3 regions of the Synechococcus sp. CS-205 genome follow, and region 3 is predicted to be linked to each of the others. Evidence: predicted binding sites of a transcription regulator. Region 3 holds the regulator's gene; each other region holds the start of a gene.

Region 1 (9,940 bases), on a different contig from region 3:
CCCCTGGCAAAGTTTACCAAAAGCCAGCCAAGACAGCTGGGCTGGAAGTCACTTCCATCAAAGACTTCTGGGGTCTGATCGGCATGAACGTGCCTTTCGCGGCCATTCTCTGCGTGCTGGCCTGGCGCCTGCAAAAAGTCCAGTTCCTGAATGATACCGGCTACACCATCGCCCTGCTGCTCATTCTGGCCTTCTTTGTTGTTCAGACCCTCGGGATCGTACGCACCAACAAGGATCTTGTCTTCGGAGGTCGCACCTATCCCAAGGACGACCGCTACGAATTCAAGCAGGTGGCCATTCTTGAGCTCACCTACATCGTCAACTTCGGATCCGAGCTGGCTGTGGTCTCGATGCTTCCCACCTTCTTCGAAACGACGTTTCTGCTCCCCAAGGCCACAGCAGGGATCCTGGCTTCCGCTTTTGCCTTCGTGAATCTCGTCGCCAGGCCGGCCGGCGGGCTGATCTCGGACCGGCTTGGATCGAGGCGCAGGACGATGGGATTCCTCACCGTCGGACTTGGCATCGGCTACCTGGTGATGAGCATGATCAAGCCCGGCACCTTCATTGGTACGGCAGGAATCCTGCTCGCGCTGATCCTGACCATGGGTTGTTCGTTCTTCGTGCAGGCTGGGGAGGGATCCACCTTCGCCATCGTGCCCCTTGTGAAGCGACGGGTGACCGGGCAGATCGCCGGGATGGTGGGGGCCTACGGAAATGTTGGAGCTGTGGCTTATCTCACCATTTACAGCCTGCTCCCCATCTGGATGGGAGGGGAGGCAGGAGAGCCAACCCCGGCCATCGTCGCCGCCTCCAACAGTGCCTTCTTCCAGGTGCTGGGCATCGCCGGTCTCGTCGTCGGCCTGATGTGCTACTTCTTCCTCAAGGAGCCGAAGGGATCCTTCGATGAGCAGCACGAAGGAGAGATGATGCTCAAAGAAGCGGTCTGAGTCCAGCTGGATCAGGTCCTTCCCTTCCGTTTCTGCCGGGCTGGTGGTCCCTTTCTTGACACAGCAAGACCCTGCCACCGTGCGCTCCCAATGCCCCTACTGCGGTGTGGGGTGTGGTCTGGAGATGCTGCCCCCGGCAGCCAAGAAGCAACTCACCCGGAGGAATGAGGAGGGCCTGCCGATCTGGGGGGTACGTGGGGATCGCCTCCATCCCTCCAGTCACGGGCAGGTGTGCATCAAAGGGGCAACGGTCGGGGAGACCCTCGATGCCTCCCGCCTTGAGGTCCCTCTCCACCGGCGATCACTCCAGGATCCCTTCACCCCGATCAGCTGGGATGAGGCCCTGGATCTGATTGCCGGCCGGATCCAGCAGACCTTGAAGGCCAAAGGCCCTGACGCCATCGCAATCTATGGCTCCGGTCAGTTTCACACGGAAGATTATTACGTTGCTCAGAAATTGATGAAGGGAGCCATTGGCTCCAACAATTTCGATGCCAACTCCCGGCTGTGCATGAGTTCAGCTGTGGCCGGTTACACCCGCAGCCTGGGATCGGATGGCCCCCCCTGCTGCTACGACGACATCGACCACTGTGATCTGGCCGTTCTGATCGGCACCAACACCGCGGACTGTCACCCGGTGTTGTTTCAGCGGTTGCTCAAGCGCAAGAAGCGTCAACCCCGGAAGCTGAAGATCGTGGTGGTGGATCCCCGATCCACGGCCACCTCCGACGCGGCTGATCGACGTCTGGCCATCCGGCCGGGAACCGATCTGGTCCTGCTGCACGGCATCGCCCACCTGCTCCTGCGCCGGACCAGGGTCGACCACGACTTCATCGATGAGGCCACCGAGGGCTTCGAGGCCTTCGCCACCATCGTCCAGGCCTGGACCCCGGCCAGGGTCGCGGGGATCTGCGGCATCGAGGAAGCCGACCTTCGTGGGTTGGCCAGCCTCTGGGGCTCAGCCCATTCCGTGCTCAGCCTCTGGTCGATGGGGGTGAATCAAAGCGTGGAGGGAACGGCCACGGTGTCGGGCATCGTCAACCTCCATCTGCTCACCGGCCAGATCGGACGCCCGGGGGCGGGGCCCTTTTCGCTCACGGGGCAACCCAACGCCATGGGGGGCCGCGAGGCCGGCGGCCTGGCCCATCTGCTGCCGGGCTATCGGGTGGTCACGGATCAGACGCACCGGCAGGAGGTGGAGCAAGCCTGGGGTTTCCCGATGGGATCCATTTCCCCTCGGCCCGGACTGAGCGCCTGGCAGCAGGTGGAAGCCATGGAGCGGGGCGATCTCGACCTCTGGTGGGTGGCCGCCACCAACCCCCTGGTGAGCATGCCCAACCTGGGGCGCGTCAAGGCCGCCGTCGAGCGCTGCCCTCTGGTCGTGCTCAGCGAGGCCTACGCCGGCACCGAGACGGCCGAGTACGCCCACCTGCTGCTGCCGGCGGCCCAATGGAGCGAGAAGCGCGGCACCATGACCAACTCAGAGCGCCGGGTCACCCTCTGCCCGGAGTTCCGGCGCCCCCCCGGACAGGCCAGACCCGACTGGCAGGTGTTCGCCGCCGTGGGCCGGCGCCTCGGATTCAAGAGCCAGTTCAGCTTCGAGTCGGCCGATCAGGTCTACGACGAGCTGGCCGCACTCACCGCGGGGCGACTCTGTGACCTCTCGGGGCTGAGCCATCAACTGCTCCAGGCCGAGGGGCCACAGCAGTGGCCTTACCCCGCCGGCAGCACCCCGACAGCCGAGGCCAAGCGCCTTTACGAGAACTGGGTCTTCCCCACCCCCTCCGGCCGGGCCCGCTTCATCGCCGAACATCCCCTGGGCCTGGCTGAGCCCCCCTGCGACACGTTCCCCCTGGTGCTCACCGTTGGCCGCTACCTCGGCCAGTGGCACACCATGACGCGCACGGCGAAGGTGCCTCGGCTGATGTCCATGCACCCCGAACCCCTGCTGGAAATCCATCCCGATGACGCCCTTGACCTTGGCCTCGAGAAGAACGGGATCGCGGCTGTGAGCTCACGCCGGGCCAGCCTGGTCACCAAGGTGCTGATCACCGATCGCATCCGGCCGGGAACCGTCTTTCTGCCGATGCACTGGGGCTTCATGCAGGAGGGGGCCTGCGAGGCCAATGCGCTGATGCACGAGCAGGCCTGCCAGGTTTCTGGCCAGCCGGAACTCAAGGCCACGGCTGTGCGCGTGGTCCCCGCCCCTCAGTCGAGCACTTCCAGCAAGGCCGCCGGCAGGTTGTGATGGTCGTGGCCCGGGCGGGCCAGCTTGCAGAGCGCAAACCGCTCCAACTCGCCCAGGCCATGCCATTCAGCCAGGCTGAGAGGCTTCCCCAGGGCGGCGGCCGCCTGCAGCACGGGCTCGGGAGGGGCGGCTGCCCCCTGCCAGGGCTCGGCGAACACCGGCGGCAGATCCCTGGCCTCTCCCTCTGCCATCGGGCGGGTGAGCGCACGGATATGGACGGCCATGGCGCGCAGGTCGTCGGGCCCGTCGGGCCAGAGCACCAGCTCCTGACGCTGGGCCTGATCAAGGGTGAGCCAGTGGCTGAGGCGCAGTTTGATGCCGGCCAGGTCGAGCTTCCGCCGCAGGCAGAGGGGGATGCAGCGCCAGTTCCCGATCAGGTCACGCTCAAACGCGAAGCAGCGGCTGGCCTGGCTGGTGGGCTCAGGAGGCATGGCGTCTCCAGGCGATCAGCTCATCGAGCTTCGCCAGAACCGAGCCTTTGCTCAGAAGCTCCCGCGCCAATTGGAGGCCCTCCTGAAGATCAGGAGCCCGGCCCGCCAGCCAGAGATAGGCACCGGCGTTCCAGAGCAACGGTGCCCGCAGAGGCCCGGCGCCGCCCAGGGCCGCCCGCGCCTGCGGGGCCCAGCTCTCGAGATCGATCCAGGGGGCGTCGGATTCGTAGCAGCCATGGTCGCGGGGGTGAAGGATCAATCGCTCCATCTCTCCATGGCGCACCCTGGCGGTGATGCAGGCCCGGCTGTTGGGAAGATCCGTGCTTCCCTCCAGGCCCTTGACGGTGATCAGATCCGTCTCACCGCAGAGCTGCAGAGACTTCCAGGCTCGGGCTTCGGTGGGGGGGTGCACAAAACCACTCACCATCAGGTGATCCCCCCGGTGGGCAGTCCAGAGCAGCTCAAGGCTGGCCACGGGGGGGCGTTTGCCCAGCTCTTCCCGGTACTGGTTGAGCGCTTCCGCCAGCGGGAAATGCTCAGGCTGGTGAAGGAGAGCCAGCCCGTGCTGATCAAGCCCCAGCTGCACGGATCCCAGATCCAGACCCAGCAGATTCAGGCCAAGGCCCCTGAAGAGCTCCATGGTTGTAACCCCGTACTTGACCGGCATCCGCCCTGCGCCCTGCAGCACCACTGGAATCCCTGCTGCGGCCAGCACCAGGGCGGTGAGGGGATACACGGGGGCCGTGCGGCTGCGGCCGTCGAAGGGGATGCCGAAGCAGATGGCGCGCCGATCGGTGCTGAGGTTCGGGCCCAGCCGGTGGTAGAGGTCGAGCATGCCGGCAAGCTCCTGGGGCTCAGGCCTGCGGATGCGGTGAGCGATCAGGAAGGCGCCGATCTGGGCTGGACTGGCCTGAGCGGTGAGCATCAGCTCCAGGGCCTCCTGGGCTTCCGCCCGAGTGAGCCCTGAACTGGTGTGCTCCCCACTTCCGATCCGGCGCAGCAGCTGCTTGAACCGCTCGCGGGCCGGCAGCTTGATCGCGGTGGCTGGATCGTGCTGGAGATCAGATGTCGTCGATGGCGTGGCCATGGGCGGCATCAGAAGCACCGATTGAGGAAGGTCTGGGCTCGATTGTGGCACCGCCCTCTGTGGCCAGGGATGGAGCCAGGAGCGCAGATGCCGCATCCCTGGCACAAAGAAGTATCAACTGATACAAAATTTTGTTGGTTGGGCTGGGGCGGGTCCCTGGCCTCGAACTTCCGTACCAACCGCTGCATCGCAACCCCCTCGCGATCGGGGAGGTTGCCCCAGTCGGTTCAGTCAGAGCCATGCGTTTCGCTGCCTGCCTGGGACTGCTGCTGGGCATGGCCCATGGCCTGATCACGGTCGAGCAGCGGCTCTCGAGCTCAGTTCATGCCGCCGAATGGTGGCCGTCGTCAGGAGACCTCAAGGAGCCGGCATTCCCATACTGAATGGGTCCACCGGTCCATTTCCTGCCATGGCGGCACCGTCTTCTCTGACCCGTTCACAGGATCGCCCCCTGCGCGTGGCAACGGCTTTCCTGGGCATGTTCGTGCTCGGCTCCCTCGCGGTTCAGCTGGTGGTCTCGACATCCCGCGGGTCATCGAGCGACTCCGGGGTGGCGCCTGTCGTGGCCCATCCGTCCACCCTCTGGCAGACCCTGGGCGAGCGCTGAAGACCTGAGCAGACCTGCAGCCGCCGTAGCCACGGCCACAGGCCTTCCGCCCTCAACAGCTGAGGATGAATCCAACGTTCTCCTCGTCTGAGTTCCCATGGCCGCTGACAGCCCTGATGCGCCAACGGCCGAGGGGCAGGCTCCATCTGAGCGGAAACTCACCAAACTCGAGCAGGCCAAGGCCGAGGTCTGCGGTCTGGATCTGGCCCCACGGCTGGAGGAGCTCGGCAGGGAGGGATGGGAATCCCTGGATGAGGCCACCCTCACGATCCATCTCAAGTGGCTGGGCATTTTCTTCAGACCCGTCACGCCGGGGCGCTTCATGTTGCGTCTGCGCATGCCCAACGGGGTGATCAGCGCCGATCAGCTGGAGGTGCTGGCGGATGCGGTCGATCGCTGCGGCGAGCACGGCAGTGCCGACATCACCACGCGCCAGAACATCCAGCTGCGGGGATTGCTGCTGGAGGACATGGCCCCCCTGTTGAGCGCCCTGGAGACGGTGGGACTCACCACCCGCCAGTCGGGCCACGACAACCCCCGGAATGTCACCGGCAATCCTCTGGCCGGGCTGGATCCTGAGGAATTCATCGACACCCGCCACCTGGTGAGCGCCATCCAGGCGACCCTGCTGGGCCCCGGCGGCCCCCGGAACCTCCCCCGCAAGTTCAACGTGGCGGTGGGTGGAGCGCCCGACAGCTTCCTGCTGCACAACGATCTGGCCTTTTTGCCAGCTCATCACAACGGGGAGCTGGGCTTCACGGTGATGGTGGGCGGCTTCTTCTCCGCCCAGCGCAACGAGCTGGCCATCCCCCTGGGGCTCTGGCTGCGGGGCGAGCAGCTGCCTGCGTTCAGCCTGGCGGTGCTGCGGCACTACGAACGGGAAGGCAGCCGCGAGAGCCGCAACAAGGCCCGGTTGATGTACATGATCGACGCCCTCGGCCTGGAGAACTACCGATCTCAGGTGCTGGAGAGCTTCGCGGACTTCGTGGGTATGGAGGACGCCGCCGCCACGCCAGCCCACGACGGTGCCCACCTGGTCTGTCGGGCCCCGCGCGACATCTGCGGTGTCCACGCCCAGAAGCAGGAGGGCCTGCACTGGGTCGGTCTGCACGTGCCGATGGGCCGCCTGGATGCAGCCAGCATGCTGGAGCTGGCCCGACTGGCCCGGGAGTTCGGCAGCGGCGAGCTGAGGCTGAGCGAAAGCCAGAACGCCCTGATCGCCGATGTGCCCGAAGGCAGGCTGGATGCGCTGCTGCAGGAGCCCCTGCTGGAGCGCTTCCAGGTGAGCCCAGGGCCTCTGCAGGCCGAAGCGGTGAGCTGCACCGGCAACCGGTACTGCAGCTTTGCCCTGATTCCCACCAAGAGCACGGCCCAGGCGGTGGTCGAGGAACTGGAGCGGCGCCTGGAGTTACCCCATGGGGTGCGCAGCCACTGGACCGGCTGCCCCAATGCCTGCGGCCAGCCCTACATGGGCCAGATCGGCCTGATGGGCGCCAAGACCCGGGTGGATGGCCAGATGGTGGAGGCCGCCAAGATCTTTCTGGGCGGCAGCATGGACGCCGACCCGAAACTGGCGACCCTGCACGACAAAGTCGTGCCCCTCAGCCAGCTGCCCGACGTGATGGAGGAACTGCTGGTGGAGCACTACGGCGCCCGCCGGCGCGTGGCATCGGGCTGACCCAGCCCCAGCGGAAGCCACGACGGGGCTGGGCGTCAGCGACTCTCTGAAGCCAGGCCTCGTCAAGGGTCTGAAGGGCCCGGCGGTCGTCGCAGGCCTGACCGCCATAGAGCAGGGAGGTGATGCGCTCGGGATCGATGTCGAGCGCGGCCACTTCCTGCCAGAGCCGTCGGGAGAGCTCCCGGTCGGCGCGGGCGAACTGGGCCTCGGCCAACTGACCCACCAGGGTGAACACCAGCTGCTGCTGCTTCCGCTCGGCGAAACTGGTGGGCACCGCCCCCCTGGCTCTGGTCCCGGGGCGGCCGCAGGCGCCTCGATCGGTTGAGAGTCCTGCGGGGGGGCGTTCCATGGCGACCTGATTCTGACGGCGTACTCCATTCCTTGCTAAAGGGAGCCAGCCCCCGAAGCCGCCCCACCCCACAAAACGTATCCATGGAGACACTTTGCGATCCAGCGCGCCGCCAGGGGGGCCCGTGATGGCCCGGGGACGACCCCAGTGAAAGCCCAGCCGTGGGAGCTGCCTCCCGAGGGGAGCAGCGAGCGCTGGCCCTGGCTGCGGCGCTTCAAGCGATCCGAAGCCGCGGAGATGACCCCCTGGCTCGAGGGCCTTGAGCGGGGCTCGATTCCGCCGGCCACCGACCTGATCGCGGTGCTGGTGGAGAAGCTGGATGGGGAACAGTCAGCGCGCCTGCTGCAGTGGTGGCTCAGCCAGGGCGAGAGCAACGACCCCGCCGTGGCGGCGCTGCGGCTGGAGCTGCTGGATCTGATCGGTCGGCGCCGCGACCCCGCCTGCGCCGCCCTGTTGCGCGCGGCCATCGCCACACGGCCGAGCGCGGCCCTGCTTCCCCTGCTCGGGCACCAGCGCGACAGCCAGGACTATCCCCGGCTCGAGCAGCTGGCGCGGCAGGCCGCCCCGGCACCGTTGCGCCGCGCCGCCCTCGAAGCCCTGGCTGTGGGGCTGAGCGTCTGGCCCGAAGCGGCTCTCCAGCAGCTGCTGATCGAGCTGAGCACCGACCTCGACGGCCCGCTGGCTTCCCAGGCGGTGGATTTGCTCGCCCGCCTGCCGAGGGCGCGCCCAGCCCTGGAGACGGTGCTCGGCCGCCCCCTGGATCCTGCGGTTGAGGCCCGCGCCAGGCGCCGGATGGCGGCGCTGCCACGCCTTCCGCTGCTGCTGGTGGTCCATGGCCGCGCCGGTGGGGTGATTCCCGAGGAACTGCAGGCCCTGGCCCTCGAGCTGGAGCGCCGCCGTCGCTCGCCCGTGCGCCTGCAGACCCTGAGTGGCCATACGACAGCGCCCGATCCCGCTGCCTTAGGCGGGGTGAGATCTTCGCGCACCCTCACCCTGGTGCCCCTGCTGCTGCTGCCAGGCACCCACGTGCGACAGGACATCCCGGCGATCGCCGCCGCCTGGCGTCGCTGCGGCCCCCTGCGGCGGCTGCCCTTCCTGGGGGCCTGGCCCGGCTGGCAGCGGGCCATCGCGGCCGAGCTCGCGGATCTGGTGGCCCTCAACGGCCGCGCGACGCCGCCGCTGTTGCTGCATCACCCACTCCAGCCGGGGGTGGCAGAGCGCTATCTGGCGCACCTGGGCCGAATCTGCTCAGCAACCTGCCGAGCCGCTCCATACACTGCGACTGATTTCGAGGAGCCGATTCTGGAGATCCGTGGCGCAGCCCTGCCCCTGGCCCTGGCCACCAACCGGCTCACCGAAAGCCTGCCCGGCCCCCTGGGGACACCGCTGCTGCAACGTCCGCGCTTCCAGGCCCTGCTGCTCGATCTGCTCGGGGCCCTGCCATGAGCGACGGCAAGGCCGCTCCCAGCCAGCCCGATCAGGAGCGGCTGGGCACCGTGTACCTCGTGGGAGCCGGCCCGGGCGATCCGGAGCTGATCACCCTCAAGGCCCACCGGCTGCTGCAGCGCTGCGATGCCCTCGTGTTCGACTCACTGGTGCCCGCAGCCCTGCTGGATCTGACGCCAGCAGGCTGTGAGCGCCACTTCGTGGGCAAGCGCCGGGGCCACCATTCCGTGCCCCAGCCGAGCACCAACGCCGTGCTCGTGGAGCTCGCCCAACGCCACCGCACGGTCGTGCGCCTCAAGGGTGGTGATCCCTTCCTGTTCGGCCGGGGCGGCGAGGAAGCGGCCCACCTGGCCAGCTGCGGCGTGCCGGTGCAGGTGGTTCCCGGGGTCACCGCCGGAATCGCCGCGCCAGCCTATGCCGGCATCCCGATCACCCACCGGCGGGCAGGCTCCAGCGTCACGTTCGTGACGGGCCATGAGGAGATCGACAAGGCCCGCCCCGGGGTCGACTGGCGGGGCCTGGCCCGCAGCAGCGACGGGCTGGTGATCTACATGGGTCTGCACAACCTGCGCCGGATCTGCGACGAGCTGATCGCCGGCCAGCTTCCGGCCGCCACGCCCGCCGCCGTGATCCAGCAGGGCACCGTCAACGGTCAGCGCCAGCTGGTGAGCACCCTGGGGGAGCTGGCCGATGCGGCCGAAGCCCTGGGCTACGGCTCCCCCTCGATCGTGGTGATCGGGCACGTGGTGCTGGAGCGCGTGCCGGCCTGCGCCCCCCCACCGGCCGATGTGGAGATGCCGATCCCCTTCTGAGGGTTCGGCAAGCCGCCCCACGGACGGCCGCCTCTGGTTTGTAACGTAATGTAAAAACCAGCATGAACGACCCTCTCACCCTCTCCCGCGAATTCTCCACCGCTGTGGGCTCCCGGGCGATCGCCAACTGCGACGACATCGAGGAACTGCGCCAGGTGGCCCAGACCCTGTTGCGGGCCTGGCAGATGCAGGCGGCCTTCACAGCCGATTACGGCGCCAAGCTGCTGAACATCAAGCCCCGCTGAGGCCAGCGGGCTCACTCCAGCTGCAGCACTCCACGGGTGCGCTGGCGGCGTTGCTGTTCCTGGGCTTCGAAACTGGCCATGCAATTGCCC
Region 2 (9,940 bases), on a different contig from region 3:
ATCCACTGCACTGCAAGCGGTCTGGAGATCTTCAGGAAGCCCTAAATTGGTGTCATGGCTGAGTCTGTTGAGTGTTGGGGCCTCGCCGTTGTGGCTTCACTACAGGCCCATGTTTCATTTTGACCAGCCCGGCCTGTTGGGCTATGTCCTTTGCATGTATGGCTACACAGTTCTGGCGAGGCAGGAGACGAGCCGTGCAGAGCAATCAAGAAACTCAATTGTATTCTTGGTGTGCTCTGCGATTGGCTGTTTGCTCGGTCGATCTTTCATTGCTGTATTTTTTCTGGCTGCAATCAGTATCACCCTTCAGTTTCGGCAGTCATCATCTCGACTGAGGAAACTCTCGTGGACAGCAACAGCATTGGGAGGCTCGCTCGTCATCGCTTCGGCGCTCTACGCAGCAGTTGTTGAGTGGATTCTCAACCGTAAGTCTGTTGCCTACGTTCAAGAGTCTATGGACAGTTCGGTCATTCAGTCGGCAATGCGTCGTCTCGGGCTTCCCATGGCCCAATGGCCAGACTCTCAGAAGCCACAACTGGAGTGGTCCAGTGCAATTCAGCAGTATCTTGAATGGATTGCCAATTTAATTCCTACATGGCCCTTTCTGTTGCTATTGGTGCTATCCCTGGGTTTGCTGTTTCGTCGACTTCTGCCATTGCCCAAGCGCCGGAATCGGGCCAAGCTTCCTGGTCTGGCCTTGCCTCAGGCCACTGAGCCCCGTCTCGGCGCTGAGATTCAACGACCATCTTCAGTCGATGCTCCCAGTCAGGTTCTGATGGCTTCATTCCTTGCGAGCCTTGCCTGGTTGTTGTTTTTCAAGAATCTGATTGTTTTTCACGATTACACAATGATATTCCTTATCCCATTCTTGGTGATTTTCGCTGCATTCGTTTATCGTTCGTTAATGTCCTGGCTTGAAGGGTCAATGCGGTCCCCAAGGCTGCGAGCATTGACCCTGTCCGCTTTGTTTTTGGTGTTGTCGTTCGTCTACGTAGACGGCTACCTGGACTCAGTTCGGGCCTGGAAGGTCGGCGATGGCCATGCTGCGCCCATGCACTCTTTTTACAAGGACATTGACGCCTTTAATTCCCTCTCCCGATCGGCTGAACCACCGGTGCTGATCAGGCGTGATGACGAGTGGATTTACAATTCTCCCTATGCCCAGGGCGTTCTGCTCGAGGGTGACATTGTTCTCGATCCAGGCGATGGTCGTGCTCAGCGGCTTCAGCCTCCTGGCTTCCCCATTCCAAGCCAGGCTCTCACTCAGGCAACCATCCGGTCCAAGCGGCAACTGGCCGCTGGCAGCCTGAAGCAGGTGTTTTACAGAGATCCTGTGTATTACGCCAGATAGGCAGCTCACTTGACAGCCTTTCTCGAGACCCTTTCAACGCGACCTCTTCGCTGACTCCTGATGGGTTGATGGAAAGACCCGGCCATCGCTGCGAACCGATGGACCCGCGGCCCCAATCGTGATGCAGGGGCATCAACGGTCCAGGTCAAGGGGGTCCCCCAGGGGCTGCACCCATCCCTTGGAGGCCGGGTGTGGATCTGAGCGCATCCCCCAGAGCCAGGCACATTCGGTAGCGATCACCACCAGACTTGTCAAGCTCGCTGCCCATGATCGACCCATGGCAACGCCTCCCTCGATGTTCACTGACTACAAGCCGAGCAAGGGTTACGACGAGTACTTCAGCGCCGCCGCCGAGCCGCGCTCGGCCCTGAGTCCCCTGCTCTCCTCCCTGGGGAAACTGGGCATCGAGGAGATCAACCGCAACCATGCCGCCGCCGGCACGCTGCTCAAACGGCTGGGCGCCACCTTCCGCCTCAATGGCTCCGGGGAACGGGGCGGTGAGCGCATCCTGCCCTTCGACCCCCTGCCGCGGTTGATCCGCTCTGGCGAATGGCAACGGCTCGAGCTCGGCCTGATCCAGCGTCTGGAGGCGATCGACTGCTTTCTGGGGGACGTCTACGGCGTCCAGAAAATCCTCAGCGATGGGGTCGTGCCTCGGGCCGATGTGGAGAGCTCCCAGGGCTGGCGGCCCCAGATGCAAGGTTTCAAGCCCCCCCTGGGCCGCTGGTGCCACATTTCCGGTCTGGACCTGATCCGCGACGGCCAGGGCACCTGGCGGGTGCTGGAGGACAACCTGCGCTGTCCCTCGGGGGTGGCCTATTTCCTGGAGAACCGCCGCGTGATGAAGCGGATGTTCCCCAGCCTGTTCGCGAGTCGTACGGTCCAGCCCATCGACGACTACCCCTCGCACCTGCTCGAGACCCTGCGCCAGCTCGCCCCCTGGACGGACACACCCAAGGTGGTGCTGCTTACCCCAGGGGTGTTCAACAGCGCCTATTTCGAGCACAGCTACCTGGCCCAGCAGATGGGCATCCAGCTGGTGGAGGGCCGGGATCTGGTCTGTGAAAGCAACCGGGTGTGGATGCGCAGCACCTCCGGCCTCGAGCCTGTCGATGTGATCTACCGCCGCATCGACGACGACTTCCTCGACCCTGCGGTGTTCCGTCCCGATTCGATGCTGGGCGTGCGCGGCCTGATGGAGGCCTACCGGGCCGGGCGGGTAGCGATCGCCAACGCTCCCGGCACGGGTGTGGCCGATGACAAGCTGATCTATGCCTATCTGCCGGAGATGATCCGCTATTACCTGGCAGAGGAGCCGATCATCGAGAATGTTCCCACCTACCTCTGCTCCAGGCCCGACGATCAGGCCTATGTGCTCGCCCATCTCGGTGAGCTGGTGGTCAAGTCGGTGGCGGAGGCCGGCGGTTACGGCATGCTGATCGGCCCCCATGCCGATCAGGCCGAGATTCTCTCGTTCGCCGACAAGATCAAGGCCGATCCCCGCAACTTCATCGCCCAGCCCACCCTGGAGCTCTCCACCGTGCCCTCCCTGAGCGAGGGAGAGCTCTACCCCTGTCACGTTGATCTGCGCCCTTACGTGCTGCGGGGCCGAAAAGCCTGGGTCAGCCCGGGGGGACTCACCCGCGTGGCGCTGCGCCGGGGTTCCCTGGTGGTGAACTCCTCCCAGGGCGGCGGCTGCAAGGACACCTGGATTGTGGATGAAAGCACATGCTGAGTCGCGTCGCTGAAGCGCTCTACTGGATCAACCGCTATGTGGAGCGGGCGGAGAACATCTCCCGCTTCCTGGAAGTGAGCGAGGCCATGGCCCTCGACTGTCCACCCGGCAGTGCCGAGCCCTGGCTCCCCCTGATCGACGCCAGCGGCGACCGCGAGCTCTTCGATCGCATCTTCCCCAAAGGGGGGCCTCAGGAGGTGGTGCGCTTCCTGGTCCAGGAGCAGGACAACCCCAGCAGCATCGTCAATTGCATCAGTGCGGCCCGGGAGAACTGCCGTCAGATCCGCGAAGTGATCACCACCGAGATGTGGGAGCAGATCAATGATCTCTATCTCACCCTGCTCGAGAGTGATCATTTCTGGCGGCTGCCCGATCAGGAGCAGCTCCACGAGGTCCGCAAATCCTGTCAGCTGTTCTATGGCATCACCGACGCCACCCTGAGCCGCGACCTGTCCTGGCAGTTCAGCAAGCTGGGGCGCCTGGTGGAACGGGCCGACAAGACCAGCCGCATCCTCGACGTCAAGTACTACTTGCTGCTGCCCAGCCCCGAAGAGGTGGGTGGTGTGCTCGACGAGCTGCAGTGGATTTCTCTGCTGCGCTCGGCAGGTGCTTACCAGATGTTCCGCCAGTCGCAGCAGCAGGGGATCACGCCCAAGGCCGTGGCCGAATTCCTGCTACTGGATCCCATCTTCCCCCGGTCAGTGCGCTACTGCCTTGAGGGCCTGAGCAAGTCCATGCGCGTGATCCGCGGCAATCCAGTGCCCGGCCCTCCCGATGATCTCGAGTGCCTCACCGGTCGGATGCTCGCCAGCTGGAGCTATGTGCGCATCGATGAGCTGGTGGCCCAGGGGCTGCATGAAGCGATCGACCGCTTCCAGAGCGATCTCAACCACCTGCATGGGCTGATCGACGCGAATTACTTCGTGGTGGCCTCTCCCATCGTGGAGCCAGCAGACACTGCAGCGGCCGGCGACTCCAGCCCCTCCCCCAGCACCGTCGTTCCTGCGTCCTCGGCATGCGCGCCCGCATAACCCACACCCTCAGCTACCGCTACAGCGCGCCTGTTCAGCTTGGTTCCCACCGGATCTGCCTCAAGCCCCGGGCCCATGGCTTCCAGAAGTTGCTCAGCTTCGATCTGTTCCTCTCCCCGGACCCCCATCGCCTCCATCCCCTGGTGGCCGCCAGTGGCGACGACATCCTGCGGGCCCGGTTCAGTGGTGCCACCGATTCCTTCGACATCCGCTCCCAGTGCGAGGTGGAGACCCAGGTGCCCCCCCTGCTGCAGGTCTGCCTGGAGGAGAACGAGCCGGTCCTTCCCTACCCGGTCGGTCATCTCAATGCCGACCTGCTCGGCAGCCTTGACGGCTGGCTCCCGAATGGCCAGCACGATCCCGCCGCCGTGGAGCTGGCCCAGGAGGCCCTGATGGGCAGTGATCAGCGGGCGCTGATGTTCCTGCAGCAGCTGGTGGAGATGATCCAGGACCGGGTCAAGTACACCCAGCGGCACGTGGGTCCGGCCTGGCCCGCGGGCCGCACGCTCAAGGAGCGGGTGGGCTCCTGCCGTGATCTGGCCGTGCTGATGATTGAGGCCTGCCGCTGCGTGGGGCTGCCGGCCCGTTTCGTGAGCGGGTATCACCTGGTGGAGCCCAGGCCTGAGCGCTACGACCTGCATGCCTGGGCCGAGGTGTACCTGCCGGGGGCCGGCTGGCGTGGGTTCGACCCCAGCGGCATGGGGGCGATCGACGATCGCTACATCCCCCTGGCCACCTCCTCCAAGCCCAACCTGGCCGCGGCCGTGATGGGCACCTTCAGCGGTCCTCCAGGGGTCACCAGCGAGATGCAATGGTCGATTGCGGCCGATGTGCTCAGCGAAGACCACACCGTGCCCAACCTGCTGCACTTCTGAGGCGAACCTGCAGGGAACCTGGAATGAACCTGAATCGGTAACCGTTCCAGCAGCGATGGGGTGGGCTCCCGCAGCATGAAGGGACGAGTTGTCCCGATCCGCCTCCATGGCAGCCAGCACAGTCCCTCCCACCGACCTCGGCGCGTCGCCCTCGCTGGACGGCCATGCTCTGGCCGAGGCGATGCGCCGGCATCTGTTCTTCACCCAGGCCAAGTCCCCGTCACTGGCCACCAACCACGACTACTACTGCGCCCTGGCGATGGCCGTGCGCGATCAGCTGCTGCAGAGCTGGGTCGACACCGCCGAGGCCTACACCCAGACCCGGGTGCGAACGGTGTCCTACCTCTCCGCCGAATACCTGCTCGGCCCTCACCTGGAGAACAACCTGGTCAACCTCGGGCTGCGTGAGGTCGCCCAGCAGGCCTGCGGCCTCCTGGGCCTCGACCTGATGGAGCTGATCGCCGAGGAGCCGGAACCGGGTCTCGGCAACGGCGGCCTGGGCCGCCTGGCGGCCTGTTTCCAGGAATCGATGGCCAGCCTCGAGCTGCCTGCGATCGGCTACGGCATCCGCTACGAATTCGGCATCTTCCGCCAGCAGATCCAGCGGGGCAGCCAGGTGGAGAATACCGATCCCTGGCTGGCCCAGGGCAATCCCTGGGAGGTGATCCGCCCGGAATGGACCTATCCGGTCACGATCGGAGGCCACACGGTGATCGGGGTGGCCTACGACACGCCGATCCTGGGCTATGGCGTCCATACCGCCAACACCCTGCGGCTCTGGTCGGCCCAGGCGCCGGAATCCTTCGACTTCGCCTCCTTCAACGCCGGTGACTACACCCGGGCGGTGCTGCAGAAGATCAATTCGGAGACCCTCTCGAAGGTGCTCTACCCGAATGACGAGACCGACCAGGGCAAGCAACTGCGCCTGAGTCAGCAGATCTTCTTCGTGAGCTGCTCCCTGCAGGACATGTTCCGCATCCTCAAAGGGCAGGGATTGCCCGTGACGGCCTTCCACACCAAATTCGCCGTTCAGCTCAACGACACCCACCCGGCCATCGCCGTGGCCGAACTGATGCGGCTGCTGATCGATGAGCACGGCGTCGACTGGGACACCGCCTGGTCGATCACCACGGCCTGCGTCAGCTACACCAACCACACCCTGCTGCCGGAGGCCCTCGAGACCTGGGGTGTCGATCTGTTCGAGCAACTGCTGCCACGCCAGCTGGAGATCATCTACGAGATCAATGCCCGCTTCCTGCGCATGGTGCGCATCCGCCATCCAGGTCAGCCGGCCCTGCTGGAGCGGATGTCGCTGATCCAGGAAGGCCCCTACCGCAAGGTGCGCATGGCCAACCTGGCGGTCGTGGGCAGCCATCGGGTCAACGGGGTGGCCGAGCTGCACAGCAAGCTGGTGCGTAAGGACCTCTTCGCTCCGTTCGTGGACCTGTGGCCCGAGAAGTTCATCAACGTCACCAACGGCGTCACCCCCAGGCGCTGGATCGCCGTGGCCAACCCATCCCTCTCGGGCCTGCTCGATGAGACGATCGGTAGCAGCTGGCGCCATGATCTCGCTGATCTCTCGCGCCTGGAGTCCTACGCCCACGACGGAGGGTTCCTGGAGCGCTGGCGCGGCATGCGTGATCTGAACAAACAACGCCTCTCCAACCTGATTCATCATCAGCTGGGTGTGCTGGTGGATCCCTCCTCCCTGTTCGATGTGCAGGTGAAGCGGATCCACGAGTACAAGCGCCAGCATCTGGCGGCCCTGCAGATCGTGGAGCGCTATCTGCGCATCCGTAACGGCGAGGACCTGCCGCCGCGCACCTTCATCTTCGGGGGCAAGGCGGCTCCGGGCTATTACATCGCCAAGCTGATCATCCGCCTGATCGGCGGAATCGCCGAGATCGTGAACATGGATCCGGCCATGGACGGCCGCCTGCGGGTGGTGTTCCTGCCCAACTTCAGCGTCAGCCTGGGGCAGAAGGTGTACCCGGCGGTGGATCTCTCCGAGCAGATCTCCACCGCGGGCAAGGAGGCCTCCGGCACCGGCAACATGAAGATGGCCCTGAACGGCGCGGTCACGATCGGCACCCTCGATGGCGCCAACATCGAGATCCGTGACCTGGTGGGTCATGAGAACTTCTTCCTGTTCGGCCACACCGCCGAGCAGCTGGAGGCGATCAACAGGGGCGGTTATCACCCGATGCCCTGGCTGGAGAACGATCCGATCGCGAGGGAGGCAATCGACCTGATCGGCTCAGGCCATTTCAGCGAGGGGGATCGCGATCTGTTCCATCCCCTGCTGGCCAACCTCTGCGGCAGCGATCCCTTCCGCGTCATGGCCGACATCGGCGACTATCGCCGGGCCCACAACGCTGTGGATGACGCCTGGCTCGATCCTGTCGGCTGGAGCCGCATGTCGCTGCTCAATTCCGCCCGCTGCGGCTTTTTCAGCAGCGACCGCTCGATCCGCGACTATGCAGAACGGATCTGGAACGTGGAATCGATGCCCATCAATGCCTGCACCGTGCTGCCCTCGGCCCAGCCGGGCTCCCGCTGACTCGATGGTTGTCATGGAGCCCATCGGGTCCCGCTGCGCGGAACCCAGCTGGATGGCCGCCACCGCCGCCGAAGCGGAGCGGCGCCTGAGCGCGGAGGGAATTCAGCTCACCCTCGGCGGTGAGCCCACGGTGGTGCCGATCGAACCCGAGGGGGCGGAGTGGTCGGTGGCTGCCGATGGCCCCACCAAGCTGCGCTATGCCCGGCGCCTGGCCGCCGAATTGCAGCGTCGGGTCTGGCCCGGCTGCACCTTGATGTACTGCCCGGGCAAGCGTTACGACGGCGAGGTCAACCCCCGTTGGGCCCTGCGCCTGATCGCCGCCCTCGACGGCACCCCTCTGGTGCACTGGCCCCAGCAGGCTCTCGCCGCAGCCCCCGCCGATCAGTCCGCTCCGTCGCCTTTGCCCGCCAAGCAGGCGGAGGACTTTCTCAAGGGGATCGGCAAGGCCCTCGGCTGTCGCGTTCACCCCCTGCGGCTGAGGGACCCCCTGGATCCCAGCTCGAAGGTCTGGGCTGTCCCCCTCTCCCACAGCACCCCGACAGACGACGAGCCCGACCTCCCCGAAGGCTGGCAGGCTGCCCGCTGGCCCCTGGACAAACCCCTGCGCGAGCTGCTGCCCGCCAGCGGTCCGGCGGGGTTGCGGCTGCCGTTGCAGCACTTCCCCGAAGGGGTGCTGCGACAGGTGCTCACCCTCGAGGTCAGCCCCCGTGGCTGGAACCTGTTTCTGCCTCCCCTGCCCCGCCAACCCCTCGAGCAGCTCCTGCAACTCATCGCAGCCGCCAGCTCAGGCTGGAGCCAGCCTGAGCTCAGTGGAGTTCTCCCCGCGGATCTCGATGGCCGCTGGAATGTGCTCGGCCTGACGGCCGATCCAGGCGTGCTGGAAGTGAATCTGCCGGTCTGCCACGGCTGGGCCGATTACAGCGGCTGGATCCGCACCCTGGCCGAAGCCTCGGCAGCGGTGGGGCTGCGCACCTGGAAGCAGGTGGGCGATCGGCAGGAGGGCACCGGTGGCGGGAACCACCTGCTCTGGGGCGGCCCCAGCCTCGAGACCAACCCCTTCTTCTCGCGGCCGGCCTGGCTCGTGGCGATTCTGCGCTTCTGGCAGCGGCATCCCAGCCTCTCCTACCTGTTCAGCAACAGTTCCGTCGGACCGGCCTCCCAGGCCCCCCGCCTCGATGAGGGCAGCGCCAGCGCCCTCGACCTGAACCTGGCCCACCGGGCCATCGAATCCCTCCCCGAGGGGGACCAGCGGATCCTGATCAGCGAGACCCTGCGCCATCTCCATGCCGACCGCAGCGGCAACACCCACCGCAGTGAGATCAGCTTCGACAAGTTCTGGAATCCTGCCTGGGCGGCCGGATGCCAGGGCCTGATCGAATTCCGCGCCATCGAAACTCTCCCGGACTCCGACTGGACCGCGGCCATCGCCCTGCTCTGGAGCGCCCTGGCGGCCCACCTGCTGGATCCGGCCCATCGCCCCACCCGGCTGGAGCCCTTCGGGGAGCGTCTGCACGATGCGATGCAGTTGCCCTCCGCCATCTGGTCCGACCTCAAAGCGCTGCTCGACCTGCTGGCCCTCGATGGCCTGCCGCTGGAACCAGAGCCGTACCGCGCGATCTGGGAGTGGCGTTTCCCCCTGCTGCTGAGCTGGGAGCGGGAGGGGGCACGGCTGGAGATCCGCCGGGCCCTGGAGCCCTGGCCGCTGCTCTGTGACACCCCCGTGCAGGGGGGCAGCACCAGCCGCTTCGTGGACAGTTCCCTGCAGCGACTGGAGTTCAAGGCCAATACGGCGTTCCTGCAGTCCTGTTCACTGCGGCTGAACGGCCGGGAGCTGCCACTGGGCGATGGCTGGCTGGGCCTGCGCTACCGCCACAGCCGCCTCTACCCCTCCCTGCACCCCTGCATCGATCCCCATCTCCCGTTGCAGCTGGAGATCGGCGGCCAGGCTTCGGCCCCCGACCGCTTCGTGCTCGGGGCACCCGACGCCGAGAGCACCGCCTTCGTGCCCGTCAGCGGGCTGGAGGACGGCCCCGACTCCGCCCCCGCCCTCGACTGGAGCCCCAGGGGCGGGCCATGGCCCGCCCCCGCCCCAGGACAACGCACCCTGGATCTGCGTCTGGCATGAGCCATCTGCTGATCACCGGGGGTGCCGGCTTCATCGGAAGCCACACCTGCCTGGTGCTGCTGGAGGCGGGCCACGAGCTGGTGGTGCTCGATGACTTCTCCAACAGTTCCCCTGAAGCGCTGCGGCGCGTCCGGGAGCTGGCGGGGCCTGCATCCGGGCAGCGGCTGCGGCTGGTCGAAGGCGATCTGCGCCGCCCCCAGGATTTGGAGCGGGCCTTCGCCGCGGCACCGATCGAGGCGGTGGTCCACTTCGCCGGCCTCAAG
Region 3 (9,940 bases):
TGCCAGGGTTGCCGCGCCCACGAGTCCGATGGCCCATCGGATAAGCGTTGCTGAGGGCACCACGTCTCCAGGACCGCGGCCGATCCTGCCATGCCCTGGTTGGCGCGGGGGGCTCTCTCAGGTGGGTTGAGGTAGTGACCCCACCCGACCGGAGCGTGGATTCAGTCTTCGAGGTCTTTGCGGCTGGGGGTGCGGCTGGGATCACTGGCCAGAAAGCCGAAGACGAAAATGCCGATGAAGAAGAAAACGACCGAGTAAACGGAGATCTTGAGGGCGAGCATGAATCCGTCCGGCGGGTGACAGGGAGTGACAGGCGCCAGGTGGGGCCTGAACGACCCTTCGGCAGCCGCATCATCCTATGGGTCACTGACGGCCGGGATCGATGACGCAGGGCCTGGACCCCCAGCAACCCCCCGAGATTGAAACGTTTCGATCACGTTCGAGGCTCGATCTGCTCTCCGCCTGGCAGCGGCGTGGCCCTGATGGTTCCTGGCAGGGAGCCCTGGCCGACCCCTGGGCTCGGCTCCATCGCCCCGACTGGCATGCCCGCGGTCTGATCGCCTGGCCGCGGGGCGGGCAGACACAGCATCTGGTGCTGGAGCTGAGCTGTCCTCCCAGCTGGCGGGGCCGGTCCCCGGCCCGCGCCCGGTTGGCCTTGCGCTGGTGGGCCACCGCCGCCGAGCTGCGGGTCGATGGCCGCACAGTTCACCGTGGTGACCTGTTCGACAGCTCCTGCCGCTGGGCCCTTCCGCAGCACTGGTGGCAGGGGCAGCCCCTGCGCCTGGAGCTGGAGCTGCGCAGTCCACTGCACGACGACGGCGCCCTGATCCTGAGCGCGATCGAGGCGGAGCCCCTCGATCCGTCGGACCCTGATGGTCTGCTGACGGCCACACGGCTGGAGCTGGAGCAGCTGCGCCAGCCCTTCCCAGGCGTGGCCGGCAGCTTCCATCTGCTTGGCCACGCCCATCTGGACCTGGCCTGGCTCTGGCCGGTGGCCGACACCTGGCAGGCCGCTGAACGCACCTTCCGCTCAGCCCTCGATCTGATCGACCACCACCCCGACCTGCACTTCGGCCATTCCACCCCGGCGCTGTATGCCTGGCTGGAGCGGCATCGTCCCGCCCTGTTCGCGCGGATCCGCGCCGCGATGCGCGCCGGCCGCTGGGAGCCGCTCAACGGCCCCTGGGTGGAAGCCGATTGCGTGCTGGTCGGCACCGCCTCCCTCTTGCGGCAGTTTCAGGAAGGACAGGCCTACAGCCGCCGGACCTTCCCGGAGTGGGAGCATCAGCTGGCCTGGCTTCCCGACAGTTTCGGCTTCAGTGCCGGCCTGCCGGCGGTGGCGGCGGCCACGGGCGTGCGCTGGTTCTGCACCCACAAGCTGGCCTGGAACGCCACCACCCCCTTCCCCCACCGGTTGTTCCGCTGGCGCAGTCGCTGTGGCGCTGAGGTGCTGGCCCTGATGACCGCCCCCATCGGCACCGACGGGGATCCACTGGCCATGGAGCGCTACCGGCTGGCGTGGCAGGAGGCCACGGGAGACCCCACAGCTCTCTGGCTGCCGGGGGTCGGGGACCACGGTGGCGGACCCACCCGCGAAATGCTGGAGCAGCTGGATCTGTGGCGCAACAACGAAGCCACCGCTCCGCAGCGGCACGGCAGCCTGCGCGACTACCTGCAGCGGCTGGAGCCCCTCAGCGGCCAGCTTCCCGTCTGGCGCGATGAGCTCTACCTGGAGCTGCATCGCGGTTGCGCCACCAGCCGCCCCGACCAGAAACGCCACAACCGCACCCTGGAGCGGTTGCTGCGCGAGGCCGACCTGGCCGGCGCCCTGCTCGGGGCCACGGGTGAGAGATCAGAGACCTCCGGCTGGCGTGAGCTTCTCTTTCAGCAGTTCCACGACATCCTGCCGGGCACCTCCATTCCCGAGGTGTTCGAGCAGGCTGAACCCCAGTGGCGGGCGTCCCGCCGCCGGGCGTCCCGCTGTCGTGATCGATCGTTGCGCGCCTGGCTGGAGCCTGCTGGTGCTGGTGCTGGTGCCGGTGCCGGTGATCAGGCTCAGGGGGCCTCCAGAGCGGTGGAGTCGTGGTGGTGGGCCCAGCTGCAGCCCCTGCCGGCGGCCCCCCTCACCCTGCGCCTTCCCGCGGGCCGCTGGAGCCTGGAGGAGCAGCCCCTGCCCTCCCAGCCCGTCGCATCGGGTGGTCACTGGGTGCAGCTGCCCTCCCCCGCCGGCGTGGCGGTGCTGCGGCTGCGGCGACAGCGCTCCGGCCCGGACCCTCTGCCGGCCACCGACGACGACGCGATCGAGAATCCGGTGAAGCTCGAGACCCTCACCGCCGGCGAGCGCTGGCGGCTGGGCAATGGCCTGATCTGGGCTCAGCTCGGCCCGCTGGGCCTCGAGCAACTCTGGGGGGGCGACCACAGCCCACAGCTGGCTGGACCGCTGCAGTGGCGGCGTTGGCTGGATCGGGGCGAGTTCTGGGATGCCTGGGATCTGGCCGCCGATTACCGCCAGCACCCCCTGCCCCTCGACTGGGAACCCGTTCCGGCGCTGGCGGAAGTCGGTCCGCTCTGCTGCCGGCTGGTCTGGCGCGGCCGCTGCGGCGCCAGTGCCCTGCGCCTTGATCTGCAGCTGCGGGCCGGCTGCCCCTGGCTCGAGCTCACCCTGCGGGTCGACTGGCGCCAGCGCCACGAACTGCTGCGGCTGGAGCTGCCCCTGCAGCATCCGGCCGTGCGCTGGGCCGCCGACACCGGTGCCGCTGTGATCGAGCGGGCCGCTGCGGCCACCAATGCGCGCGAAGCGAGCCGCTGGGAGGTGCCGGCGATCAGCTGGGTGGCGAGCCAGGCCGCCACCGGTGGATTGGCGGTGCTGCTCGATGGGCCGCAGGGGGTTTCAGCGTGTCCGGAGGCTCTGGGGGTGTCCCTGTTGCGCGGTCCGACCTGGCCAGATCCAGGCGCCGACAACGGAGCACAGCGCCTGCGCCTGGCTCTGATGCCCTGCGGCGAGGGCTGGCGTCAGGCTGGTGTGGCGGCTGCGGCGGTCCGCTTCCGGGAGCCGTGCTGGCTGCGGCCTGCCTTCTCTGCGGGAGAAACCATGCCTGGCTCAGTGCTGGAGCTGGGTCACCGCGATCTGCGTCTGATCTCCCTTGAGCGCGAAGGCGGTGGCGGTCTGGCCCGGCTGACGGTGCAGAACCTCTCTCCCTGTCGTCACCAGCTGGAGCTGGGAGCCGACTGGCAGGTGCTGGAGCGCCTCGATGGGCTCGGGGATCCGCTCCCCTCTTCTGCCGGAGCGGAGGACGTTGGACCAGAGTCCGAAGTACGCACCCGCGTGGGACCTTGGCAACTGGCCAGCTGGCGGATCAGTCGTCGTGATCGTCGAAGGGATCCGTGAGCTGTTTCGAGGGTGGCCCGAAGGCGGTGTAGACGCCGAAGCCGGTGAGGGCGAGGAGGGCCACCAGAACGGTGATCGCCACGGAGATGGCTGGGGAGGTTTCGCTCAAGGGTGGTGGTGGAGGGGGACAGACCGGAGACGATCCGGGATGTGGCGGTGAGGGGGTTGTCCAGCGGAGCCATCGGCCGAAGCCCGACGGCGAACCGGACCGTCACAACTCTCGGCGAGGGCTGCGCCGGTGAACCCTTGCCCCTTACAGTAACGGCCCTATCCCATGTGCCAGAGAGGACACCACAGCCATGGCCCAACGCACCCGACTGGGAAATCTGCTGCGCCCCCTCAACTCCGAGTACGGCAAGGTTGTCCCCGGCTGGGGAACCACCCCGGTCATGGGCGTCTTCATGGCCCTGTTCCTGGTCTTTCTGCTGGTGATCCTGCAGCTCTACAACCGTTCGCTCCTTCTCGACGGCATCACCGTCAACTGGAACGGCATGGGCTGATCGGCGGTTCCCTCCCTCAGCCGCTCCCCTCCACCTGAGACCCCCCCTTCCATGAACTTCTTTGGGATCGGTCTTCCGGAGATGGCGGTTATCGCCGCCATTGGCCTGCTCGTCTTCGGACCGAAGCGTTTGCCTGAGCTGGGCCGCACCCTCGGCCGCACCCTCAAGGGGTTTCAGTCGGCCTCCAGCCAGTTTGAGCAGGAATTCCGCAAGGCCGTCGACACCGAAACGGTCTCCACCACCATCCTTGAGTCTGAAGCCGGTGCTGCCGATGCCAGCGCCGGCGATCCCAACCCTCCGTCCCCGTCAAGCTGAGCGTTGTCTCTGCAACTCGCTGCCGACCTGCAGCTGCTTGTCGGGCTCGGCAATCCCGGCGAGAAGTACGCCCAGACCCGCCACAACGTGGGCTTCATGGCCCTGGATCAGCTCGCTCAGCAGGAAGGCGCCCAATTCCGGCAGAACGGCAAGCTGCAGGGGGCCATCGCCGAGATCGGCCATGGCCCCACCCGCCTGCGCCTGCTCAAGCCCAGCACCTACATGAATGAGAGTGGCCGCTCGATCCGGTCCACCCTCAACTGGTTCGGACTCCGTCCCGATCAGATGCTGGTACTGGTGGACGACATGGATCTTTCCCTGGGGCGCCTGCGCCTGCGCCGCTCCGGCAGTGCAGGTGGCCACAACGGCCTGCGCAGCGCCATCAGTCATCTGGGCAGCCAGGACTTCGCCCGGCTGCGGATCGGCATCGGTGCCCCGGCCCAGGATCCCGCCCTGCGCAAAGCCCGTACGATTTCCCATGTGCTGGGTCGCTTCGAAGTCGCTGAGCGGCCCCTTGTGCAGGAGGTGCTGGCCGAAGTGCTCGAGGGGGTCGGCCTCATCCGCACCCGGGGGTATGAGCGAGCCGGCACCCGTCTGAACAGTTTTCAGCCCACCCCTGCCTGACGCTGGAGGCGTCACTGTGCCCCATGCCCTGATCCCGTGAGCCGTCTGCCCGCCACCACCGCCCAGCTGCGGGTGCTGCACCAGAGCTTCAGCCATCAGCTGCTGGAGGGCGAGGTGGCTGCCGGTGGCTTCCACTGGACCTTTCGCTGGGCGTTCGGCCGGGGAGAACTGACGGTGGAGCCTTCCTTGGGCCGTGCCCTGATCCAGGACGCCCTGCTTCGTTTTCTGCTCCAGCTCGACTATCAGCTCGAGCCCGGTGGCGACTACGCCTTCACCGTGCGGGCCAAGTTCTAGGGCGGCGCCAGGGGGTGGTTCAGGAACCGCTCCAGCAGCAACTGGGCCACCACATCATCCCAGTCGCGGGGAGGTTGGCGCAGCCCCCTGGGCAACAACCGGCGCCAGCCCGTTGCCGGGTGGAGTTCCCAGAAGCGCTGGCGTGCCGCCAGGGTGGTCCCATGCTCCTCCACCAGCAGCACCGGCAGTGGCCATTGGTCCAGCCGCCGTTTCCAGCAGTCGCTGCCGGTGCCATTGCCGAGGATCACCGCCACCACGTCCCCCTGCTCCAGCCAGCCTTCCAGCCGGCCCCAGGCCTGCTCGGGCGACATCACCGCGGCTTCGAGCACCTGGTGCCGCAGCTGGTCGGTGCGCACCAGTCCACACTTGCTGAGACCCGGATCGAGCCCGGCCAGAGCGCCCTCGCCTGGCAGATCGGCTGGATCCTGGAGAGCCGAGCGGATCATGGCCGCCCCGGGCCCATCCGTTCCGGCCGTGGTTCGCTGGGGACCGCGGCCAGGCGGAGCTCGAGCACCAGAGGGTCAGGGGTTTCCGCGTCGCGGAGTGCCACAGCCTCCAGGGTCACGGTCTGCCCGAGGGGCCGCTCACTCAGTTCTCGCCCCAGCCGGTTGAAGGTGGCCACATCGAACTGGACCCCATCGGCGATCGAGCCCTGGCGCTGGGCCTTCGCAAAGGAGGCCGCCAGCAGCAGATTGAGGCGGCTGCGCACCTGTTCGCTGGAGCGCTCATTGCCCTCCAGCACCGTGGACGCCATCAGATCGCCCTGGCGCAGCACCTGGCGGTTGGGCCTGAGGTCGGGGAATCCCAGCACCTGGTCTTCGCCGCGCAGCACGTTGGCAGCCGAGAGGATGCTCACCACCCAGGGCCCTCCCCGGGAGATGCGGGCTTCGAGCGTGGCGATGTCCTGCCGCGGTACCAGCAGGATCTGCCGGTTGGGGTCTTCCCCGGGCAGAACCCGCTGGAAGGCATTCAGATTGGCCTGACGCAGCAGCGCCACGACCGCTTCCCTGGCCTCGGCCCCGTTGCGGGGCTTCACCTTGGCCGTGGCCAAGGGCTGACCGCTGCTGAGCACCACGTCGCCGCGACGCAGGGCGATCAGTTTCTCCTCCAGTCCCTTGAGCTCGGCCTCACCGGCACTGATCAGGCCGCGCACCCGGGCCAGTTCCGTCTCGGTCCTGTGGATGTCCTGGTCCCTGGCGCGGATGTCCTGGTTGAGTCGATTGCGCTGGGCCAGCAGTTGCTGTCGCTGGGTCTGCAGGGGCTTCAGTTCCCCGCGCAACCGGCGCGCCTGGATCTCGGCGGCCGTGAGCTGACGGCGGGTCTGCTCCCGATCGCGGCGGGCACGCTTCAGGGCCGCCTCCACGCGGGCCTGCTCCTGCTTGCTCAGGCGCAGATTTTTCTCACTGCGGCGCAGGGTGGTGCGGCTCTCGAGCAGCCGTGCCTGCAGGGCGTCGAGTTCGAACAGCCCGACGCGCAACCGTTCGCTCACCGCCAGCATCAGGCCGAGGGAGACGGCACTGATCAGGCTGCCCGTGAGCACGGTGATCAGCACGGCCGTGTTGCGCGGCCGCAGGTTGAACAGACTGAGCCTGGCCTTGCCGACCCGGCTCCCGAGCCGGTCGCCCAGGGTGGCCAGCACCCCTCCGAGGGCCAGGAGCGCCAGAATCAGCAGCCAGCCGGACACAGCGCCGTGCGTGTGGTCCCAGTATCAGTGGCGGTGGCAACCGGCTCAGCTGAAACGCTTGGCGAGGGCGACCGGATCGAAGACCGTGATCTTCTTGCGATCGATCTGCACCAGCCCTGACTGGCGCAGATCGCCCAGCAGGCGGGTGATCGTGACCCGGGTTGATCCGATCGCCTCGGCAATCGCCTGATGGGAGAGGCGCAGGTCGATCGTGATGCCTTCGCTGCCTGGCACACCGAAATCCCGGCAGAGCACCAGCAGAAAACTCACCAGCCGCGACGACATGTCCCTGTGGGTGAGGGTCTCGATCATCGTTTCGGTCTGCAGGATCCGGGAGGAGAGGCCCAGCAGCAGCAGCAGCCCCACGCTCGAGTCCTGCTCGATGGCCCGCCGCACCGAGCCGGCCGGGGCGGCCACCAGCTCGACCCGGGTGAAGGCCACCGCGTGGTAGAAGCGATCGGACCGTTGACCGGTGAGCAGAGAGAGCACCCCGAACAGGCTGTTTTCCCGCAGCAGGGCCACGGTGATCTCCTCGCCCGATTCATAGACCCGCGAGAGGCGGACCGCTCCGCGACGCAGCAGGTAGACCCGCTCGGCCGGATCACCGGGGAAGAAGATCGTTTTGCCCCGCTCCACGCTTTCGATCACGCAGCCGCTCAGCCCGCGCATCACATCCAGAAGCGTGTTGGCGCCGTTGGCGGCTGCGGCCAGTCCGACGGGAGCCGGTGTCGAAGGGCCGCCGGTTCGGCTGAATCCGCGCATCGCGCCAACCATGTTTCGGCGGAGCAGGTGTGAGATGGACGGTAAGGATCGCCAATGGCGCGCCTTGTAGTGTCCGACACCTATCAACAGTATCAACGCAGGCCCGGCGAGAGCAGAGCTCGGAGAGTGGTACGGACGTTCGCACTAGGGATGGTGGCGAAGTCTTGCTGGCGGCCCGGACGCCGCTACATTCAGGACCGCGCTTCCCTTGGGGTGTTGATGACGGCCAGCCTGCGCAACGCCTCCCATGAGTCGCGCCATCCCCTGCGCGCCGTGCCGGCCTCCCGGCCGGTGCCGCCGCCCCGCCCCCGGGCAGCGCTGGCCAGGCCCGAAGGCCTGCTTCAGGTGCACACAGCCCCCTTCCGCGGGAGTTTCGGAGGGGTGTTCAGCCAGGCCCTGCGCACAGCCGGGCTGGGCAGTCGGGTGCTGATCAGCCAGTTCCTCAAGGGTGGGGTCGACCAGGGGCCTGGCCGCAGCCTCAGCCTCTGCGGCCGCCTGCAGTGGTTGCGCCCGGCCGTGGCCTCCTGTCTCACCGAGCCTGCCGACCGGGAGCAGGTGTCGGTGCGCGCCGCCGTGGAGGAGGTGTGGGCTTTCAGCCGTGATCAGCTGATGGAGGCGGCGGTGGATCTGATGGTTCTCGACGAACTTGGACTGGCGATCGAGCTGGGGTACCTCCCAGGGGGGGAGGTGATCAGCACCCTTGAGCAACGACCGGCCCACCTGGATGTGATCCTCACGGGTCCGGCCATGCCCCTGGAGCTGCTGGGCATGGCCGATCAGGTCACCCAGCTGCGGCGCGGGGGTGCCCCATGCTGAAGAACGACCGCTGGATCAATGCCAGGGCCGTTGAAGGGATGATCGAGCCCTTCCAGCCTGACCTGGTGAGGCACCTGGCTCCGGACACCGCCTCCCGGCCGGTGCTGAGTTTCGGCTGTTCCTCCTACGGCTACGACCTGCGCCTCTCGCCTCGGGAATTCCTGATCTTCCGGCACGTGCCTGGCACGGTGATGAACCCCAAGCGGTTCAACCCAGACAACCTTGAGCCTGCGCCACTCCACCACGACGACGACGGTGATTTCTTCATCCTGCCGGCCCATTCCTATGGACTCGGCGTCGCACTGGAGAAACTGAAAGTCCCCCCAACGATCACTGTGATCTGTCTGGGCAAGAGCACCTATGCCCGGCTGGGCATCATCGTGAACACCACGCCGGCCGAGGCCGGCTGGCAGGGCCACCTCACCCTCGAGTTCAGCAACTCCTCCGGGGCCGACTGCCGCATCTATGCCAACGAAGGTATCACCCAGCTGCTGTTCTTCGAAGGAGATCCCTGCGAAACCACCTATCAGGATCGTGCCGGTAAATATCAGCATCAGCCGGAGCGCGTCACTCTGGCCAAGGTCTGAATCAGTGGAGGGGCCAGCTCGGGCTCAGGGCAGCCCCATGGCCCGGCGCACCTGACCGATGCAGGGCAGCCCGCTCGGGCAGAGACGAATCACCCGTCCATTGACCACAAACAGGGTCTCGCTCTCCTGCAGGGCAGAGCCTCTCCCCGCCTGGGAACCTCGTGCGCCCGGCGCTGAGAGCATGCCGAAGGAATCGCTGCCGCCGCCTGCTCCAGGAGTGAGCATCCAGCCTTCGACGGATCTGAGCAGGTTGGTGTATCCCGGAGCAGAGGCCCCTTGCAGGGTTCCCTGGATGGCGGCCGCTCCCGCTGCATCGATCAGCGTCTGGCCGTGGGCGGCCGGGGCGATCAGCAGCAGGAGCAGCAGCAGCGGCGGCATCGATGGGCTTGCAGAGGGTCTTGCAGGCACAGGTGGTCAGGGGGCCAGGCGCGCTTTGTGCAGCCGGGAACGGCCATACCAGGTGGCGATCTCCGGAGCCCACGACTCCAGGTGGGGCCAGATCAGATCACAGAGCTGGCGGATCTCCAGCTGTGCATCCAGCTTGGCCCGCAGATCGAGAAAATGCAGCAGTGCGCGCAGGCTGAAGCTCGCCACGAAGTGCTGGCGGTAGTCGAAAGGGAGGATGCCGCGGGCGTGTTCCTCGGCGAAGCCTGCCGCCAGCAGATCCCGATACCGCTCTGCCGCCTTCCGGCAGAGGTCGAGGTCGAGGGCTCGCTGCTCGGCTGTGTACTCGTATTTCTTGCCCTGGCGATCGCTGTAGGACCCCACCGGGCGCAGGTAGAACACCTCCTCCAGCTCCAGGTCTCCGTTGGCGGCGCGGCAGATGCGATCGCCGGTGTAGCGCATCGACTGCACATCGAAACTCACCCCGACCCGGTGGGTGCGGGCCTGCTGCATGACCGAGTGGGGAAACCAGCCCACGTTGAGCACGATCTGGGCATGCTCCAGAGGGCCGTAGTGGCCGCGCTCG

Evidence for each region. The regulator NtcA, encoded in region 3, controls nitrogen genes in cyanobacteria. The targets are predictions, from matches to a motif close to GTANCNNNNGNTAC.
Region 1: a site for NtcA is predicted at 7,425-7,438, ahead of KQ297_RS04080 (CbiX/SirB N-terminal domain-containing protein). Genes of this name have one in related genera too.
Region 2: a site for NtcA is predicted at 1,581-1,594, ahead of KQ297_RS07710 (circularly permuted type 2 ATP-grasp protein). Genes of this name have one in related genera too.

Annotation. Positions count from the first base shown of each region.
Region 1 covers NZ_JAHLZB010000017.1:13,292-23,231, forward strand. Annotated here, with positions in the region: gene KQ297_RS04040 (MFS transporter) at 1-947, shown strand, start outside; gene KQ297_RS04045 (molybdopterin oxidoreductase family protein) at 991-3,195, shown strand; gene KQ297_RS04050 (nitrate reductase associated protein) at 3,156-3,626, opposite strand; gene KQ297_RS04055 (anthranilate phosphoribosyltransferase family protein) at 3,616-4,713, opposite strand; gene KQ297_RS04060 (hypothetical protein) at 4,953-5,096, shown strand; gene KQ297_RS04065 (hypothetical protein) at 5,171-5,320, shown strand; gene KQ297_RS04070 (ferredoxin--nitrite reductase) at 5,418-6,998, shown strand; gene KQ297_RS04075 (hypothetical protein) at 6,922-7,347, opposite strand; gene KQ297_RS04080 (CbiX/SirB N-terminal domain-containing protein) at 7,495-8,793, shown strand; gene cobA (uroporphyrinogen-III C-methyltransferase) at 8,790-9,605, shown strand; gene KQ297_RS04090 (hypothetical protein) at 9,668-9,850, shown strand; gene KQ297_RS04095 (CsgG/HfaB family protein) at 9,862-9,940, opposite strand, start outside.
Region 2 covers NZ_JAHLZB010000030.1:95-10,034, forward strand. Annotated here, with positions in the region: partial or broken gene KQ297_RS07705 (hypothetical protein) at 1-1,351, shown strand, start outside; gene KQ297_RS07710 (circularly permuted type 2 ATP-grasp protein) at 1,647-3,086, shown strand; gene KQ297_RS07715 (alpha-E domain-containing protein) at 3,080-4,117, shown strand; gene KQ297_RS07720 (transglutaminase family protein) at 4,102-4,992, shown strand; gene KQ297_RS07725 (glycogen/starch/alpha-glucan phosphorylase) at 5,099-7,552, shown strand; gene KQ297_RS07730 (transglutaminase family protein) at 7,566-9,677, shown strand; gene galE (UDP-glucose 4-epimerase GalE) at 9,674-9,940, shown strand, end outside.
Region 3 covers NZ_JAHLZB010000038.1:38,862-48,801, forward strand. Annotated here, with positions in the region: gene KQ297_RS09590 (photosystem II reaction center protein I) at 162-281, opposite strand; gene KQ297_RS09595 (alpha-mannosidase) at 383-3,388, shown strand; gene psbN (photosystem II reaction center protein PsbN) at 3,357-3,497, opposite strand; gene psbH (photosystem II reaction center phosphoprotein PsbH) at 3,688-3,888, shown strand; gene KQ297_RS09610 (TatA/E family twin arginine-targeting protein translocase) at 3,940-4,203, shown strand; gene pth (aminoacyl-tRNA hydrolase) at 4,207-4,827, shown strand; gene KQ297_RS09620 (DUF3146 family protein) at 4,864-5,121, shown strand; gene KQ297_RS09625 (resolvase) at 5,118-5,567, opposite strand; gene KQ297_RS09630 (DUF3084 domain-containing protein) at 5,564-6,805, opposite strand; gene ntcA (global nitrogen regulator NtcA) at 6,851-7,579, opposite strand; gene KQ297_RS09640 (cob(I)yrinic acid a,c-diamide adenosyltransferase) at 7,787-8,383, shown strand; gene dcd (dCTP deaminase) at 8,377-8,970, shown strand; gene KQ297_RS09650 (hypothetical protein) at 8,995-9,348, opposite strand; gene thyX (FAD-dependent thymidylate synthase) at 9,385-9,940, opposite strand, start outside.